2 regions of the Variovorax sp. VRV01 genome follow, and region 2 is predicted to be linked to the other one. Evidence: predicted binding sites of a transcription regulator. Region 2 holds the regulator's gene; the other holds the start of a gene.

Region 1 (7,009 bases), 240 kb from region 2:
ACGGGGCCGTTCAACACGGTTTCAGTTGAAGCTCGCATGGTTGCGTTCCTGTTCCGGTTTGTGCGTGAGCTGCCGCGGAACCGGCTTCGCCGGCCCGCAGGCTGCGCCCCCTCGCAGGGGGGTGGCGGCTACGCGAAGCGAGCAAGCCTGGGGGTGGTCCATCATCTTCCGCTCCAGTGCACGATGCGACGCTCGGCAATGAGAAAGAGAATGTTCAGCGCATAGCCCAGCGCACCCGCGGCCAGAATCGCCGCATACATGCTCTTCACGTTGAGCACCTGCTGCGCATCGATGATCCGGTGGCCGAGGCCGGTGTCGGAGCCGATGAACATCTCGGCCACGATGACGATCACCAGCGCCATCGACACCGCCGAGCGCAGGCCCACGAAGCTGGGCTGCAGGCTTTCCCACACCAGCACGTCCTTGAAGATCTGCCAGCGCGAGGCGCCCATGACGCGCGCCGCCATCACGCGCTGCTTGCGCGCGTTGATCACGCCATAGGCGCTGTTGAACACCACGATCAGCAGCGCGCCGAACGCCGCGATGGCCACCTTGTTGACGTCCGACACCCCGAAGATCAGGAGGAACAGCGGGATCAGCGCGGACGATGGCGTGGAGCGGAAGAAGTCGATCAGGAACTCGACGCTGCGGTACGCGCGCTCATTGCTGCCGAGCAGCACGCCCAGCGGCACGCCGACCACCGCCGCAATCGCGAAGGCCTGCAGCGTGCGCCACACGGTCATCGCGAAGTCGGTGAGCAGCGGTCCGCCCGCGAGCCCCGTGATGAGCGCCGCGACCGTGTCGGCGGGCGTGGGCAGCAGGATCGGCTTGATGAAGCCGAGCCGCACCGCCAGGTCCCACACGATGAACAGCACCACGGGGCCGACGAAGGGCAGCAGCCGGTCGCGCAACGGGGGCTTCGGTGCCACCGCCGCCGCGCCGGCGGCCGGCGGTGTCCACGGCGCGGCCGTGGTCGTGCTTGCGTCGGCCATGGTCAGGCCTTGTAGAGCAGGCCGTCCACCGGCACCTTCTTCTCGAAGATGCCTTTCTCGGTGAACAGGTCGTAGAACTTCTGGAAATACGCGACGTCGCTCGGCTTGAACTCGTTGTAGAGCATGTACGAGGCGAGCGGCACTTCGGCCGTGAGGCTGCCTTCGATGGCGGTGTAGCCTTTCATGTGCTGGCGCGCGTCGTCGGGCTTGCTGCGCACCAGCTCCACGCCGCGTGCATAGGCGGCGATGTACTTCTTCGCCGCTTCGGGGTTCTTCTTGATGAACTCGCTGGTGAGGCTGGCCGCGCCGCCGTGCCAGGGCGCCATCGGATCGCCGAGGATGTATTTGGCGACCACGCCGGCCTCGAGGACGCGCGTGGTGCCGTTCATGCGGCCCACGGTGCCGGTGGGCTCGAGCGTGTAGCAGGCGTCGACCTGGCCCGCGACGAGCGCGGCCACGTGCTGGCCGATCGGAAGCTCGCTCACGGTGGCGCCCTTGGCGCCCGCGCGCTCCAGCATGGTCTTGCACAGGGTCACGTTCTGGATGCCGGGGCCGGACGCGATCTTCCTGCCGGCCAGCTCGGCCATGGTCTTGATCGGGCTGTCCTTGGCGACGATGAATTCGTCGAGCACGAACTTCGCGTTGCTCGGGTTGGTGCAGAAGATCTTGAAGAGCCCCGGCTGCGCGATCTCGCCGATGGCGAGGTTGGCCGAGCCCGTGCCGTTGGAGCTGCCGTCGCAGCGGCCCGCGAGCATGCCTTCCATGACCTGCTGCGCGCCCGCGAACTTGAGCGGCTCCACGTCGAGGCCGGCTTCCTTGAAGTAGCCGCGGTCGACCGCGGCAAAGAAAGGCAGGCCCGCGGCCACGGGCCAGAAGCCGATGCGGATCTTCGGCGCGGCTTGTGCGCGCACGATGGCGGGCGCGGCCAGCACGGCCAGCCCCGCGGCGCCGGCCTGCAGCAACTGGCGGCGCGACGCGGCGGCGGGCGATTTTTCAGGGATGCTCATGAAGACTCCTCGATCGGTCAGGTTGGAATGGCTTGGGAAGAGGCGGTCGTGCGGCTTGCGATGTAGGCACGCCAGCCACCGTGGTGGCTCACGTCTTCGGCGCCTGCGAGCGCATGGCCTTCGCAGATGAAGCCGTGCACCCAGCTGCCGTCTGCGAGCTCGACGCTGCCCAGGCCCAGCGGGGGCGGGATCAGGGCCAGGAAGCTGCCGACCTCGGCCACGGGCACGGACCACACTTCGAGCGCGATGGCTGCTCCGCCGGCCGTGCTGCGCTGCAGCCCCGGCTTGGGCGGCACGGTGCCCGGCAAGGCATGCAGGCGGTAGCGCGGCGAGGTGGTGGTGGCGCGCAGCAGCGTGGCGCCGCGTTCGGTGAGCTGGCCGTTGAGCGGCATGCCCGAGAGATGCGCGCCGACGACGGCGATGGGCATGGTCTGCACTGGCGAAGCGCCCAGGCCCGGAATGGAGCGCGGCTCGGGCAGCGGCAAGCCTGTGGCGCCCTGCGGCAGGCCGGTGGCGTGGTGATAGCGCTGGCCCAGCTCGGCCAGCGCAAGATCGCTGCCGCACGGGCCGATCAGCGTGATGCCGAAAGGCAGGCCGTCGGCGCGCAGCGAGCTCGGCACCGAGATCGCGGCGTAGTCCAGCAGGTTGACGAAGTTGGTGTACGCGCCGAGGTTGCGGTTGAGCACCACGGGGTCGGCGCGCATCTGTTCGCGCGTGTAGTGCGTGGGCGCGGTCGGCACCAGCAGCAGGTCGATGCCGCGCCACATCGGTTCGACCTGCTGTGCGATCGCGCGAAGCCTGGTCTGCGCCTCGAACACGTCGGCGGCGCTGTAGCCGCGGCCGCTTTCGAGGATGCCGCGCACCGGCTCGATCACTTCAGCGCCATGCGCATCGAAGAACCCGCGCACCGCCGCATAGCGCTCGGCCACGAGCGCGCTTTCGTAGAGCAGCGCGGCGGCCTCCGCCAGCGGCGCAAAGGGAATCGCCACGGCCGTGCCGCCGAGGGCGGCGAGCCGCACCTGTGCATCGCGAAAGGCCTCTTCGGCCGCGGCATCGCCGAAGAAGCTCGGCGTGTCGGGCACGCCGAAACGGAAGGCGGCTGGAAATGCCTCGCGGCGCAGCGCCACGTCCCTTGAATAGGGATCGCGTGCGTCGGGCCCGGCGGCCGCAAGAAGCACCTCGACGGCCAGGCCGACGGTGCGCGCAAAGATCGACACGCAGTCCGCGCTCTGGGCGGCCGGCACCACGCCGAAGGCGCTCAGCAGGCCGCGCGAGGGCTTGAGCCCGACGATGTTGTTGAGTCCGGCGGGCACGCGGCCCGAGCCGGCGGTGTCGGTGCCGAGTGCGAAGTCGGCCTCGCCGGCGGCCACCACGTAGGCCGATCCGGAGCTGGAGCCGCCCGAGACGTAGCGCGCATCGAAGGCATTGGGCACTTCGCCATACGGCGAGCGCGTACCGTTCAGGCCGCAGGCGAACTGGTCGAGGTTGGTCTTCCCGATCAGCGATGCACCGGCATCGAGCAGCTTCTGCACCACGGCCGAATGCTGCGCGGGCCGTCGGTCGAAGGCCGGACAGGCGGCCGTGGTGGGCACGCCGGCCACGTCGATGTTGTCCTTGACCGCGAAGCGAAGGCCGGCGAGGCGGCCTGCGCCCGCACCGGGCACAGGCCGGGGAAAGCGGGCAATCCACGCTGCGGCGGCCGATCCGTTTTCTTCATGCACCATCATCAGGCATCCAAACTTGTGTACAAGTCGAGATGCAAGCAATGTGCCAGGCGAAAACAGGCCGTAATGGATTTGCGACCTCTCCCGGCGGGAGAGGGAGTCAGACGCAGCCCTCTTTCAGAGGAAGAGGTGGCTCAGACCTCAGCTGCGCTTGGCTTCCCGGTAAAGCCCTTCGACCTTCGGCAGGTTGGCCTCGAGCTTCTGGATGCGGTCCGGACCGCTCGGGTGGGTCGATAGAAAGCTCAGGCCGCCCTGGTTCTTCGAGGCGGTGGCCATCTTGTTCCAGAGCGTGATCGAGGCCTTCGGGTCATAGCCCGCGCGCGCCGCGAGTTCGAGCCCGACGAGGTCGGCCTCGGTCTCGTCGCTGCGGCTGAACTTGAGGGTGAGCAGCTGCGTGCCGGCGCGCGCCGCCAGGTCGCCCATCTGGCCCAGGCCCAGCAGTTGCGCGCCGATGGAAAGCGCCGCGCCGGTGCCCGCGCTCTTGGCCATGCGGGCACGCGCATGCTCGCGCAGCGCATGGGCCATTTCGTGTCCCATCACCATGGCGACTTCATCGTCATTGAGCTTGAGCTGCTCGAGGATGCCGGTGAAGAAGGCGATCTTGCCGCCGGGCATGCAGAAGGCATTGATCTGCTTGCTGCCGATCAGGTTGACCTCCCACTTCCAGTCGCGCGCGCGCGAATTCCACGGCGTGGCAAAGGGAATCAGCCGGTTCGCGATGGTGCGCAGCCGCTGCAGCTGCGCATTGCCGTCGCCCGCGAGCGCACGCTTGGCGCGCGCCTGCTCGAGCAGCTGGCCGTACTGCTGCACGCCGGCGGCCTCGATCCGGTCGGCCGGCACGAGGTTGCGCGCCACCGAGGCATTGCCCACGTTCACCTGCGCCAGGGCCGGCCCGGCCAGCGCGGCGCCGGCCGCCGCGAGCAGGAAGGCCCGCCGCGGCTGCCAGGCCGAGGCGCGGGAAGCCGAAGAAGCCACGGAAGGAAGGAAGAGCTCGCATCGTGTGCACATGCGCGGATCATAGGAACAATTGCCGACAAAAAGACGGCTCGGCAGGCGGCGCGCGCTCATGGACAATCCGAAGCTCATGTCTGCCCAGCCCGCCGAAACCTCCACCGCCCCCTCCCTGCCCTGGCGCGATGCGCTGAAGGTCTACCTCGAGCCCGCCACGCTGCGCATGCTGGCGCTGGGCTTTTCCGCCGGCCTGCCGCTGCTGCTGGTGCTGGGCACGCTGAGCTTTCGCCTGCGCGAGGCGGGCATCGATCGCACCACCATCGGCTACCTGAGCTGGGTGGGCCTGGCCTATGGCTTCAAGTGGGTGTGGGCGCCGCTGGTCGACCGGCTGCCGCTGCCGCCGCTGACCACGCTGCTCGGGCGGCGGCGCGGCTGGCTGCTGCTGGCGCAGGGGATGGTGGTTGCGGGGCTGGTCGGCATGGCGCTCAACGATCCGCGCCAGGGCCTCGCGCCGCTGATCTGGTGCGCGCTGCTGGTGGCCTTCGGCTCGGCCACGCAGGACATCGCGCTGGACGCCTTCCGCATCGAGTCGGCCGAAACGCGCAAGCAGGCCGCGCTCGCCGCCGCCTATCAAACGGGCTACCGCCTGGCGATGATCTGGGCCGGCGCCGGCGTGCTGTGGGTGGCGGCCTGGGCCGAGGTGGCGCCGGCTGCGGCGGCCACGGGCGCGGCGGCCTACCAGAACGGCGCCTGGAAGACGGCCTACCTGGTGATGGCGGCCTCGATGGCGGTGGGCGTGCTCACCGTGCTGCTGTCGCCCGAGCCGGTGCGCCGCGTGCTGCCCAAGCCGAAGAACGCGGCCGAATGGCTGCAAGGCGTGCTGATCGAACCTTTTGCCGACTTCATCCGCCGCTACAAGTGGCAGGCCGCGCTGATCCTCTCGCTGATTGCCATCTACCGCATCAGCGACGTGGTGATGGGCATCATGGCCAACCCCTTCTACGTGGACATGGGCTTCACCAAGGACGAAGTGGCCACCGTCAGCAAGATCTACGGGGTGGTCATGACCCTGGCCGGCGCCTTCGTGGGCGGCGTGCTGTCGATGCGCCTGGGCGTGATGCGCGTGCTGATGCTGGGCGCGGTGCTCAGCGCCGCGAGCAACCTGCTCTTCGCCTGGCTGGCCTCGCGCGGGCACGACCTGACGGCGCTGATCGCGGTGGTGTCGGCCGACAACCTGGCCGGCGGCATTGCCTCGGCGGCCTTCATCGCCTACCTGTCGAGCCTCACGAACATCAGCTATTCGGCCACGCAGTACGCCTTGTTCAGCTCGCTGATGCTGCTGCTGCCCAAGTTCATTGCCGGCTATTCGGGCGCTTTTGTCGACGCCCACGGCTACGCTCAGTTCTTCACCGCCACCGCCCTGCTGGGCCTGCCAGTGCTGCTGCTGGTGGCGCTGGCCGCCCGCATCACCACCACCAAGGCGCCGGCCGGGCGTCAATAGGGCACGGGCCCTATAGGAAAACAGCTGACGCTGCGGGGCCCGCGCAACTGGTAGGCTGTCACTTTCCGGTTACCTCCGCTTCGCTCCCAGAGCGATCATTCATCTTCCGCCTGCCAACCCACAAGCAACGTGCCGCCCCGCATTTCTCCCCTTCAGATCAGCGCCTACACGGCCACTTCGGCCGTCGGCGTCGGCAAGGAGCCGCTCGCCGAGGCGCTCGAGCATTCGCGCAGCGGCCTGCGCGCCAACGATTTCGGCGATGCGCCGCTGCCCACCTGGATCGGCCGCGTCGACGGGCTCGAGGACATCCGCCTGCCCGAGGCGCTGGCCTCGTGGGACTGCCGCAACAACCGGCTGGCCTGGCTGGGCCTGCATGCGGACGGCTTTCCCGAGGCCGTGGCGGCCGCGCGGGCCAGGTACGGCCCCTCGCGCATCGCGCTGATCCTCGGCACCTCGACCTCCAGCATCGGCGAAACCGAGCTGGCCTACACCCAGCTCGACGCCGACGGCCTCTTTCCCATGGACCAGCGCCGTGCGGCCGTGCACACGCCGCACTCGCTGGCCATGTTCGTGCAGCAGGTGCTCGGGCTCACCGGGCCGAGCGAGACGATTTCCACCGCCTGCTCGTCGAGCGCCAAGGTGTTCGCCTCGGCCGAGCGGCTGATCCGCCTCGGCCTGGCCGATGCCGCCGTGGTCGGCGGGGTCGACACGTTGTGCGGCAGCGTGCTGTTCGGCTTCAACTCGCTCGAACTGGTGTCGAGCGAGCCGTGCCGGCCGTTCGACGCGAGCCGCAAGGGCATCAGCCTGGGCGAGGCGGCCGGCTTCGCGCTGGTG
Region 2 (7,009 bases):
CAGGTGGCTTTCGATCCGCGCAAGCCCGAAGGCGGCAGCGTCGCATTGCAGATCGACACCGGCAGCGCATCGCTCGGCGTGCCCATGAGCGATGCCGAACTGCCCAAGGCGCCGTGGTTCGACACGGCGCATTTTCCGCAGGCCAGCTTCCAGTCGAGCGCGATCAAGGCGCTGGGCGACGGCCGCTTCGAGATGGCGGGCAAGCTCACCATCAAGAACATCTCGCGCCAGGTCACGGTGCCGGTGAGCATTGCGCCGGCCAACGGCCACGCGGTGGCCAGCGGAAGCTTTACGATCCAGCGGCTCGACTACAAGGTGGGCGACGGCGAGTGGACCGACACCTCGGTGGTCGCCAACGAGGTGCTGGTTCGCTTCAAGTTCACGCTCGCGGGCTTCGGTCCGCTTTGAATTTTTCCTGTTTCGTTCCCACGCCACGCACGCCCATTGCCATGAAGAAGCTCCTCCTCGCTGCCGCGCTGTCTGCCGCGGCGGCCCTTGCCACCCCTGCCCTGGCACAGGACTACACCGCGCCGGCCGTGGCCGCCAAGCCCGCGGGCGGCCCGGTGAAGAACGCCAGCTACGTGATCGACCCCACGCACACCTTCGTGATGTACGAGATGGGGCATTACGGCACCACCACCAACCGCGGCCGCTTCAGCACCAAGGACGGCTCGGTGCAGATCGACGGCACCGGCAGCAGCGGCAAGGTCGACATCACGATGGACATCGGCTCCATCAACACCGGCGTCGACCTGCTCAACCGCCACGTGCAGAGCAAGGATTTCTTCAACGTGGCCGAATTCCCGACCGGCCGCTTCGTGGCGGACCGCATCGAGTTCAATGGCGACAAGGTGGTCGACGTGCCGGGCACGCTCACGCTGATGGGGCAGACCAGGCCGGTCACGCTCAGGGCCGTGCGCTTCAACTGCTACCTGAATCCGCTCATCAACCGCCAGGTCTGCGGCGGCGACTTCGAGACGACCGTGCAGCGCAGCGACTGGGGCATCACCTGGGGCCTGAACTTCGGCTTCGAGAACAAGGTGAAGCTGCTGGTGCAGGTCGAAGCGGTCAACGTGCAGCAGTAGTCCCGGGAAAAGCCATGAGCGGCATCACGGTTCCGTTGCTGGGCATCGCGGGCGCTATGGTCGTCGGGGCCATGAGCCCCGGACCGAGCTTCGTCATGGTGGCGCGCACCGCCGTGTCGTCGTCGCGCGCCGATGGCCTGGCCGCGGCGCTGGGCATGGGCGCAGGCGGCGTGGTGTTCGCGATTGCGGCGCTGGTCGGGCTGCAGGCGGCGTTCCTCGCGGTTCCGGCGCTGTACCTGGCGGTGAAGCTGCTCGGCGGCGCCTATCTCGTCTATCTGGGCATCCGCATCTGGCGCGGTGCGCGCGAGCCGCTGTCCGCCGTGCAGGACGAACGCGCGGCCGCGGGCTCGGGCAGCAATGCGCGGCGCGCGTTTCTCCTGGGCATGGGCACGCAGATCAGCAATCCGAAGACCGCGGTGGTCTACGCCAGCATCTTCGCGGCCTTCCTGCCGCGCGAGGTGCCGCTGGCACTGGCGCTCGCGGTGCCGGCGGTGATCTTCTGCATCGAGACCGGCTGGTACGCGGTCGTCGCGCTGGCGCTCTCGTCGGCGGCGCCGCGCTCGGCCTACCTGCGCTACAAGGCCTGGATCGACCGCGCGGCCGGCGGCGTGATGGTGCTGCTGGGCCTCAAGCTGCTGTCGGGCGTGCGCAGCGGCTGAGCCGCCCGGGCTACAGCAGGCTCTCGGGCGTCAGCGGCGCCAGCATCTCGAGCATGGTGCGGCCCCAGAAATCGGAGTCGGGCTCCTCGTTCAGCACGGTGGTCCGGCCGGCTTCTTCCTCCTCGCTGATCCACTCGATGCGCGAATTGCCGCTGTCCTTCGCAAAGCGCAGCCGGTAGGCGCCCTGCTGCTTCAGCACCTCGATGAGCTTGAGCGTCTGCTGCGCCATCTCGGGGCTGCGGATGAACAGGCCGATCTCGGTGTTGTGCGTCTCGGAGCGCGGGTCGAAGTTCATCGAGCCGACAAAAAGAATCTGCCGGTCGATCACCGCCGACTTGGCATGCAGCCGCCCCACCGAAGTACCGAACAGGCCGAGCCGCACGCTGCGCCGCGTGCGCGTGGTGCTCAGTTCGTAGAGCTCGGCGCCGAGCTCGAGCATCTCGGGCCGGTAGCGGCGGTAGGCGGTGTGGACCAGCGGCTCGTCGGTGGCGGCAAAGGAATTGGTGACGATGCTGATCTTGACGTTGCGCCGTCGGATCTCGCGCATCACTTCGAGCCCCGCCTTGCCTGGAATCAGGTAGGGCGAGACGATGGTCACCTCGGAGCGCGCGCGGCGCATCTGCTCGACCACGTTGTAGCGCACGCTGTCGACATCGAGCAGCGGCACGCCGCCGTACGAGGCGGTCTTGCCGATCACGCGCTCGGGCGAATCGGCGTAGGCCTCGGCAAGGGTCCAGATCAGGTCGAGTTTGCCGGCAGCCAGGTCTTCGGCGATCGGGCTGTAGCCGAGCAGGTCGTTGGGCGCGGGCCTGGGCGGCGGCGGCGTGGTGTCGGGGCCGGTGGCGGTCTCGAAGCGCTTCTGCAGCTCGCCCTGCGGAAGTTCGCTGGCCACCACCGACTGGACCGGCCGCACATAGACGCTGTTCCAGTACTGGTCGAACAGCGCGCCCAGCCGCGGGACCAGCGCACCAGCCACGAAGGTGTCGAGATCGAGGAAATTCTCGCCCGCCGTGCGCCTGAAATACTGGTTGCCGATGTTGCGCCCGCCCGCCACCGCCATCGCGCCGTCGGCGATGAAGAGCTTGTTGTGCATGCGCCGGTTGACGCGGCTGAAGTCGAACAGCGAAGCGGTGAAGCGCCTGAGCAGGCTCCCGCGCCCGGCCGGAAACGGGTTGAACAGGCGCAGCTCGACATTCGGCGTGGCGGCCAGGCCGAGCAGCAGTTCGTCCTCGCCCGAGGTGTAGAGATCGTCCATCAGGAGCCGCACGCGCACGCCGCGCCGGGCCGCATCGCGCAGCGTGCGCAGCAGGTAGCGGCCGGTCTCGTCGTTCTCGATCTGGTAGTACTGCACGTCGAGCGTGCGCTGGGCGCGCCGCGCGAGCTGGATGCGGGTGTCGAAGGCGAAGTCGCCGCCCGGCATCAGGCGAAAGCCGCTCAGGTCCGGGTCGGGCTGCGAGGCCAGCGCGATCTTGCCGAGCGCGGTGTCGGCCGACGCGGCCATGGCCTTGGTGGGCGGGCGCGGTGCCTCGTCGGGCAGGGTGGCGCAGCCGGCGACGAGCAGCGCCGCCAGCATGGCAAAGACCGCGAGCCCACAGCGCGACAGCAGGCGGCGGGCCATCGGCGGCTTTCTACAGGGCCTTGCGAAGGTTGGCGGGCGCGATGCGCAAGGCCTCGCGATACTTGGCCACGGTGCGGCGTGCGCACTCGATGCCCTGCTCCTTGAGCATTTCGGAGATCTGGCTGTCGGACAGCGGTTTCTTGATGCTCTCGGAGCTCACGAACTGCTTGATCAGCGCGCGCACCGCGGTGCTCGACGCATTGCCGCCGGTCTCGGTGCCGAGCGCCGAGCCGAAGAAGTACTTGAGCTCGACCGTGCCGAAAGGCGTGGCCATGTACTTGGCCGTGGTCACGCGCGAGATGGTCGATTCGTGCAGGCCGAGTTCGTCGGCGATCTCGCGCAGCACCAAGGGCCGCATTGCGAGCTCGCCGTGCACGAAGAAGCTCTTCTGCCGCTCGACGATGGCGTTGCTCACGCGCAGGATGGTGTCGAAGCGCTGCTGGATGTTCTTGATGAACCAGCGCGCCTCCTGCAGCCGCTGCGACAGCGCCTGGCTGCCCTCGCCCTTGTGCGACTTGAGCGCGCCGGCATAGATGTCGTGCACGCGCAGCCGCGGCATCACCTCGGGGTTGAGCATGACGCGGAACTTGGCATTGGTGCCGCGGCCGATCTTGGTGACGATCACGTCGGGAATCACGATGTTGCGCTCGACGTCGACGAAGCGGCGGCCCGGCTTGGGCTCCAGACGCGAGATGATCTGCAGCGCCGAGCGCACCACCTCTTCGTTGGTGCGCGTGAGCGTGGCCAGGCGCTTGAAATCGCGCCGCGCGAGCAGCTCCATCGGCTGCTTGCAGATCGCGATGGCGGTCTTGCGCACCAGGGCCTGCTCTTCGGTCTCGCTTTCGCTGGCCAGCGCGCGCAGCTGGATGCACAGGCATTCGCCCAGGTCGCGCGCGCCGACGCCGGCCGGCTCCAGGCTTTGCAGCAGGCCGAGCGCCACCTGGAAGTGGTGCACCAATTCGTCGAACTGGTCGTTGTCGTCGCCCGCGAGGCCCGAGGCCAGCGCCGGCAGGGAGTCTTCGAGGTAGCCGTCGTCGTTGAGCGATTCGATCAGGAAGCGCAGCGCGGCGCTGTCGTTCTCGTTGAGCCGCAGGCTCAGCGCCTGCCGGTGCAGGAAGGACTGCAGCGACTCCTGGCTGCGCGCGAGCTCGGTGGCGTCGGCGCGTTCGTCGTCGCCCAGGTTGTTCTGGCGCGCGGGGGCGTCGCTGCCCCATTCGCTGTCGTCGGGCGCCATGTCGACGGTGCCGTCGCCTTCCCAGTCGGGCTCGCGCTCGGTGGCGTCGGCGGCGGGTACGTCGGCCTCGGCTGCCGAGGAGGTTTCGCTCGAAGTGGTGGTTGCGCTGCTGGCCGGGGCCGAGGCGAATTCGCCCTCGGCGGCTTCACCGGCTTCGTCGCGCGGCACCGGCGTGTCGATGGCGTCGAGCCCGAACTCCTCGCGCGCCGCTTCTTCCGCGGTGCGTTCGAGGAACGGGTTCTCGTCCAGCATCTGCTCCACCTCCTGGCTCAGTTCGAGCGTGGACAGCTGCAGCAGCCGGATCGACTGCTGCAGCTGGGGCGTGAGCGCCAGGTGCTGCGAAACGCGAAGGGACAGCCCTTGCTTCATGGAGACCGACTCCTCCCTTACATCCGGAAGTGCTCGCCGAGGTACACCCTGCGTACTTCGGCGTTGTCGACGATCTCCGAGGGTGTGCCTTGTGCCAGCACATGCCCGTCGCTGATGATGAACGCGTGATCGCAGATGCCCAGCGTCTCACGCACGTTGTGGTCGGTGATGAGCACGCCGATGCCGCGCTCCTTCAGGAAGCTGATGATCCGCTGGATCTCGATCACCGCGATCGGGTCGATGCCGGCGAAGGGCTCGTCCAGCAGGATGAAGCGCGGCTGCGTGGCCAGCGCGCGGGCGATCTCGACCCGGCGCCGCTCGCCGCCCGAGAGCGCGAGCGCGGGCGAATCGCGAAGATGGTCCACCCGCAGGTCGGCCAGCAGCCCCGAGAGCCGCTCCTCGATGCGCTGCTTCGTCAAAGGCGCGGGCTTGCCGCTGGCGTCGGGTTCGCGCTGGAGTTCGAGCACGGCGCGCACGTTTTCCTCGACCGTGAGCTTGCGGAAGATGGAGGCTTCCTGCGGCAGGTAGCTCAGGCCCATGCGGGCGCGCCGGTGGATCGGCATGTGGGCGATGGGCTCGCCGTCGATGGTGATGTCGCCCGCGTCGGCCCGCACCAGGCCCACGATCATGTAGAACGACGTGGTCTTGCCCGCACCGTTGGGGCCGAGCAGCCCGACAACCTCGCCCTTTTGCACGTCGAGCGAGACGTCCCGCACGACCTTGCGGCTGCCGTAGCTTTTCTGCAGTCCGCGCACCACCAGGCGGCTGCCCGGCGTGCCGTCGGCGTTCTGGGTTCCAGCGGTTTCGATCACTTGCGCCCTTCCCCTTCGCCGCCCAGCGTGGTGGTCGAGCGCAGGCCGGCGCCGGGCGCCGGCTGGGGCGCGGCCGGTGCGGCCCGTCCCCCGGCCGGGGCCGAGGCGCCGGGCGCCGGCGCGGTGGCGCTCTTGGGCGTCAGGATGGTCTTCACCCGTCCGCCCGCCGGCGCGTTCACCGCGGTGTTCGGCGGCACGGTGGAACCATTGACGGTGTAGGTGTCGTTGCTCTGGTCGTAGACGATCAGCGCACCCTGGCTCTCGTCGTTCGGCGTGGCCCCGATCAGCCGGCGCATGACGGCATTGCGGATGAACTTGACGTTGTCGGCGCGGCTGTCGTACTCGATGACCTCGGATTCGCCCTCGATCCACTCGTCGGGCGCATTGCGCTTCTGCTTGTAGTAGGCCCGCTTGCCGGGCGCCGCCGTGACCACGCCGTACTGGTAGCCCTCGGCATCCTGGCGTACGTCGATGCGCGCGCCGCGGATGATGATCGTGCCCTTGGTGACCAGCACGTTGCCCGTGAACACGCTCGTCTGCTTGAGGTCGTCGTAGCGCATCGCATCGGATTCGATGTTCATCGGCTTGCTGCGGTCGGCAGTCTCGGCCAGCGCGGCCGACGCCAGGCCGGCCAGCAGCAGCGCACCGATAGCCGCGCGAGCGAGACGGGCCAGGCGGCCGGTGCTGCGAAGAAGAGGGGTGGTGTGGGAGTAGGAGTGCAATGTCATAGAGGCACGAAACTTGCTCTGCATTGTATGCGGCGGATGGCGCCAAGCCTTCAACCGCAAATGAAAAAGCCCGCCAAATGCGGGCTTGACATCCCATCCGGGAGACACCGCGGAACCGGCTTTGCCGGGCCGCAGGTGCCGCCCCCTGCAAGGGGGTGTGGGCGCAGCGGACACGAAGTGCTGCGCAGTCCGGGGTCAGCCTTTCTTGGCTTCGCCGATCAGGTAGTTGGTGACCTGCAGCGCCTTGGTCATGTTGCCGGCCAGCTCGCCGTCCACGTACCAGCGCCCGTTCACGGCCAGCGCCGGCACGCCAGCCACCTTGTAGGCGTCGGTCAGCTGCGCGGCGCGCTTGGCCTTGCTGGCCACGCCGAAGGAGGTGAAGACTTCCTTGAACTTGGCGCCGTCCAGGCCGTTGGCTCCCGCCCAGGCAATGATGTTGGCGTCGCCGTTCACGTTCTGGCGCTGCTTGTGGATGGCGTCGAAGACCTTCGGCTGGAATTCATC

What was found. Region 2 encodes sigma-54, which starts transcription at its own class of promoters, with help from an activator protein. Its sites were predicted from a motif close to TGGCANGNAANCTGCTTT; they were not measured.
Region 1: a site for sigma-54 is predicted at 3,755-3,772, ahead of atzF (allophanate hydrolase). Genes of this name have one in related genera too.

The regions. Positions count from the first base shown of each region.
Region 1 covers NZ_JACVBS010000005.1:38,720-45,728, reverse strand. The annotation lists gene IB278_RS10560 (ABC transporter ATP-binding protein) at 1-38, opposite strand, end outside; gene IB278_RS10555 (ABC transporter permease) at 162-992, opposite strand; gene IB278_RS10550 (ABC transporter substrate-binding protein) at 995-1,999, opposite strand; gene atzF (allophanate hydrolase) at 2,017-3,726, opposite strand; gene IB278_RS10540 (M48 family metallopeptidase) at 3,865-4,731, opposite strand; gene IB278_RS10535 (AmpG family muropeptide MFS transporter) at 4,790-6,175, shown strand; gene IB278_RS10530 (beta-ketoacyl-[acyl-carrier-protein] synthase family protein) at 6,305-7,009, shown strand, end outside.
Region 2 covers NZ_JACVBS010000005.1:276,226-283,234, reverse strand. The annotation lists gene IB278_RS11640 (YceI family protein) at 1-408, shown strand, start outside; gene IB278_RS11635 (YceI family protein) at 450-1,085, shown strand; gene IB278_RS11630 (LysE family translocator) at 1,100-1,744, shown strand; gene IB278_RS11625 (phospholipase D family protein) at 1,755-3,362, opposite strand; gene IB278_RS11620 (RNA polymerase factor sigma-54) at 3,373-4,965, opposite strand; gene lptB (LPS export ABC transporter ATP-binding protein) at 4,983-5,777, opposite strand; gene lptA (lipopolysaccharide transport periplasmic protein LptA) at 5,774-6,505, opposite strand; gene IB278_RS11605 (thiol:disulfide interchange protein DsbA/DsbL) at 6,701-7,009, opposite strand, start outside.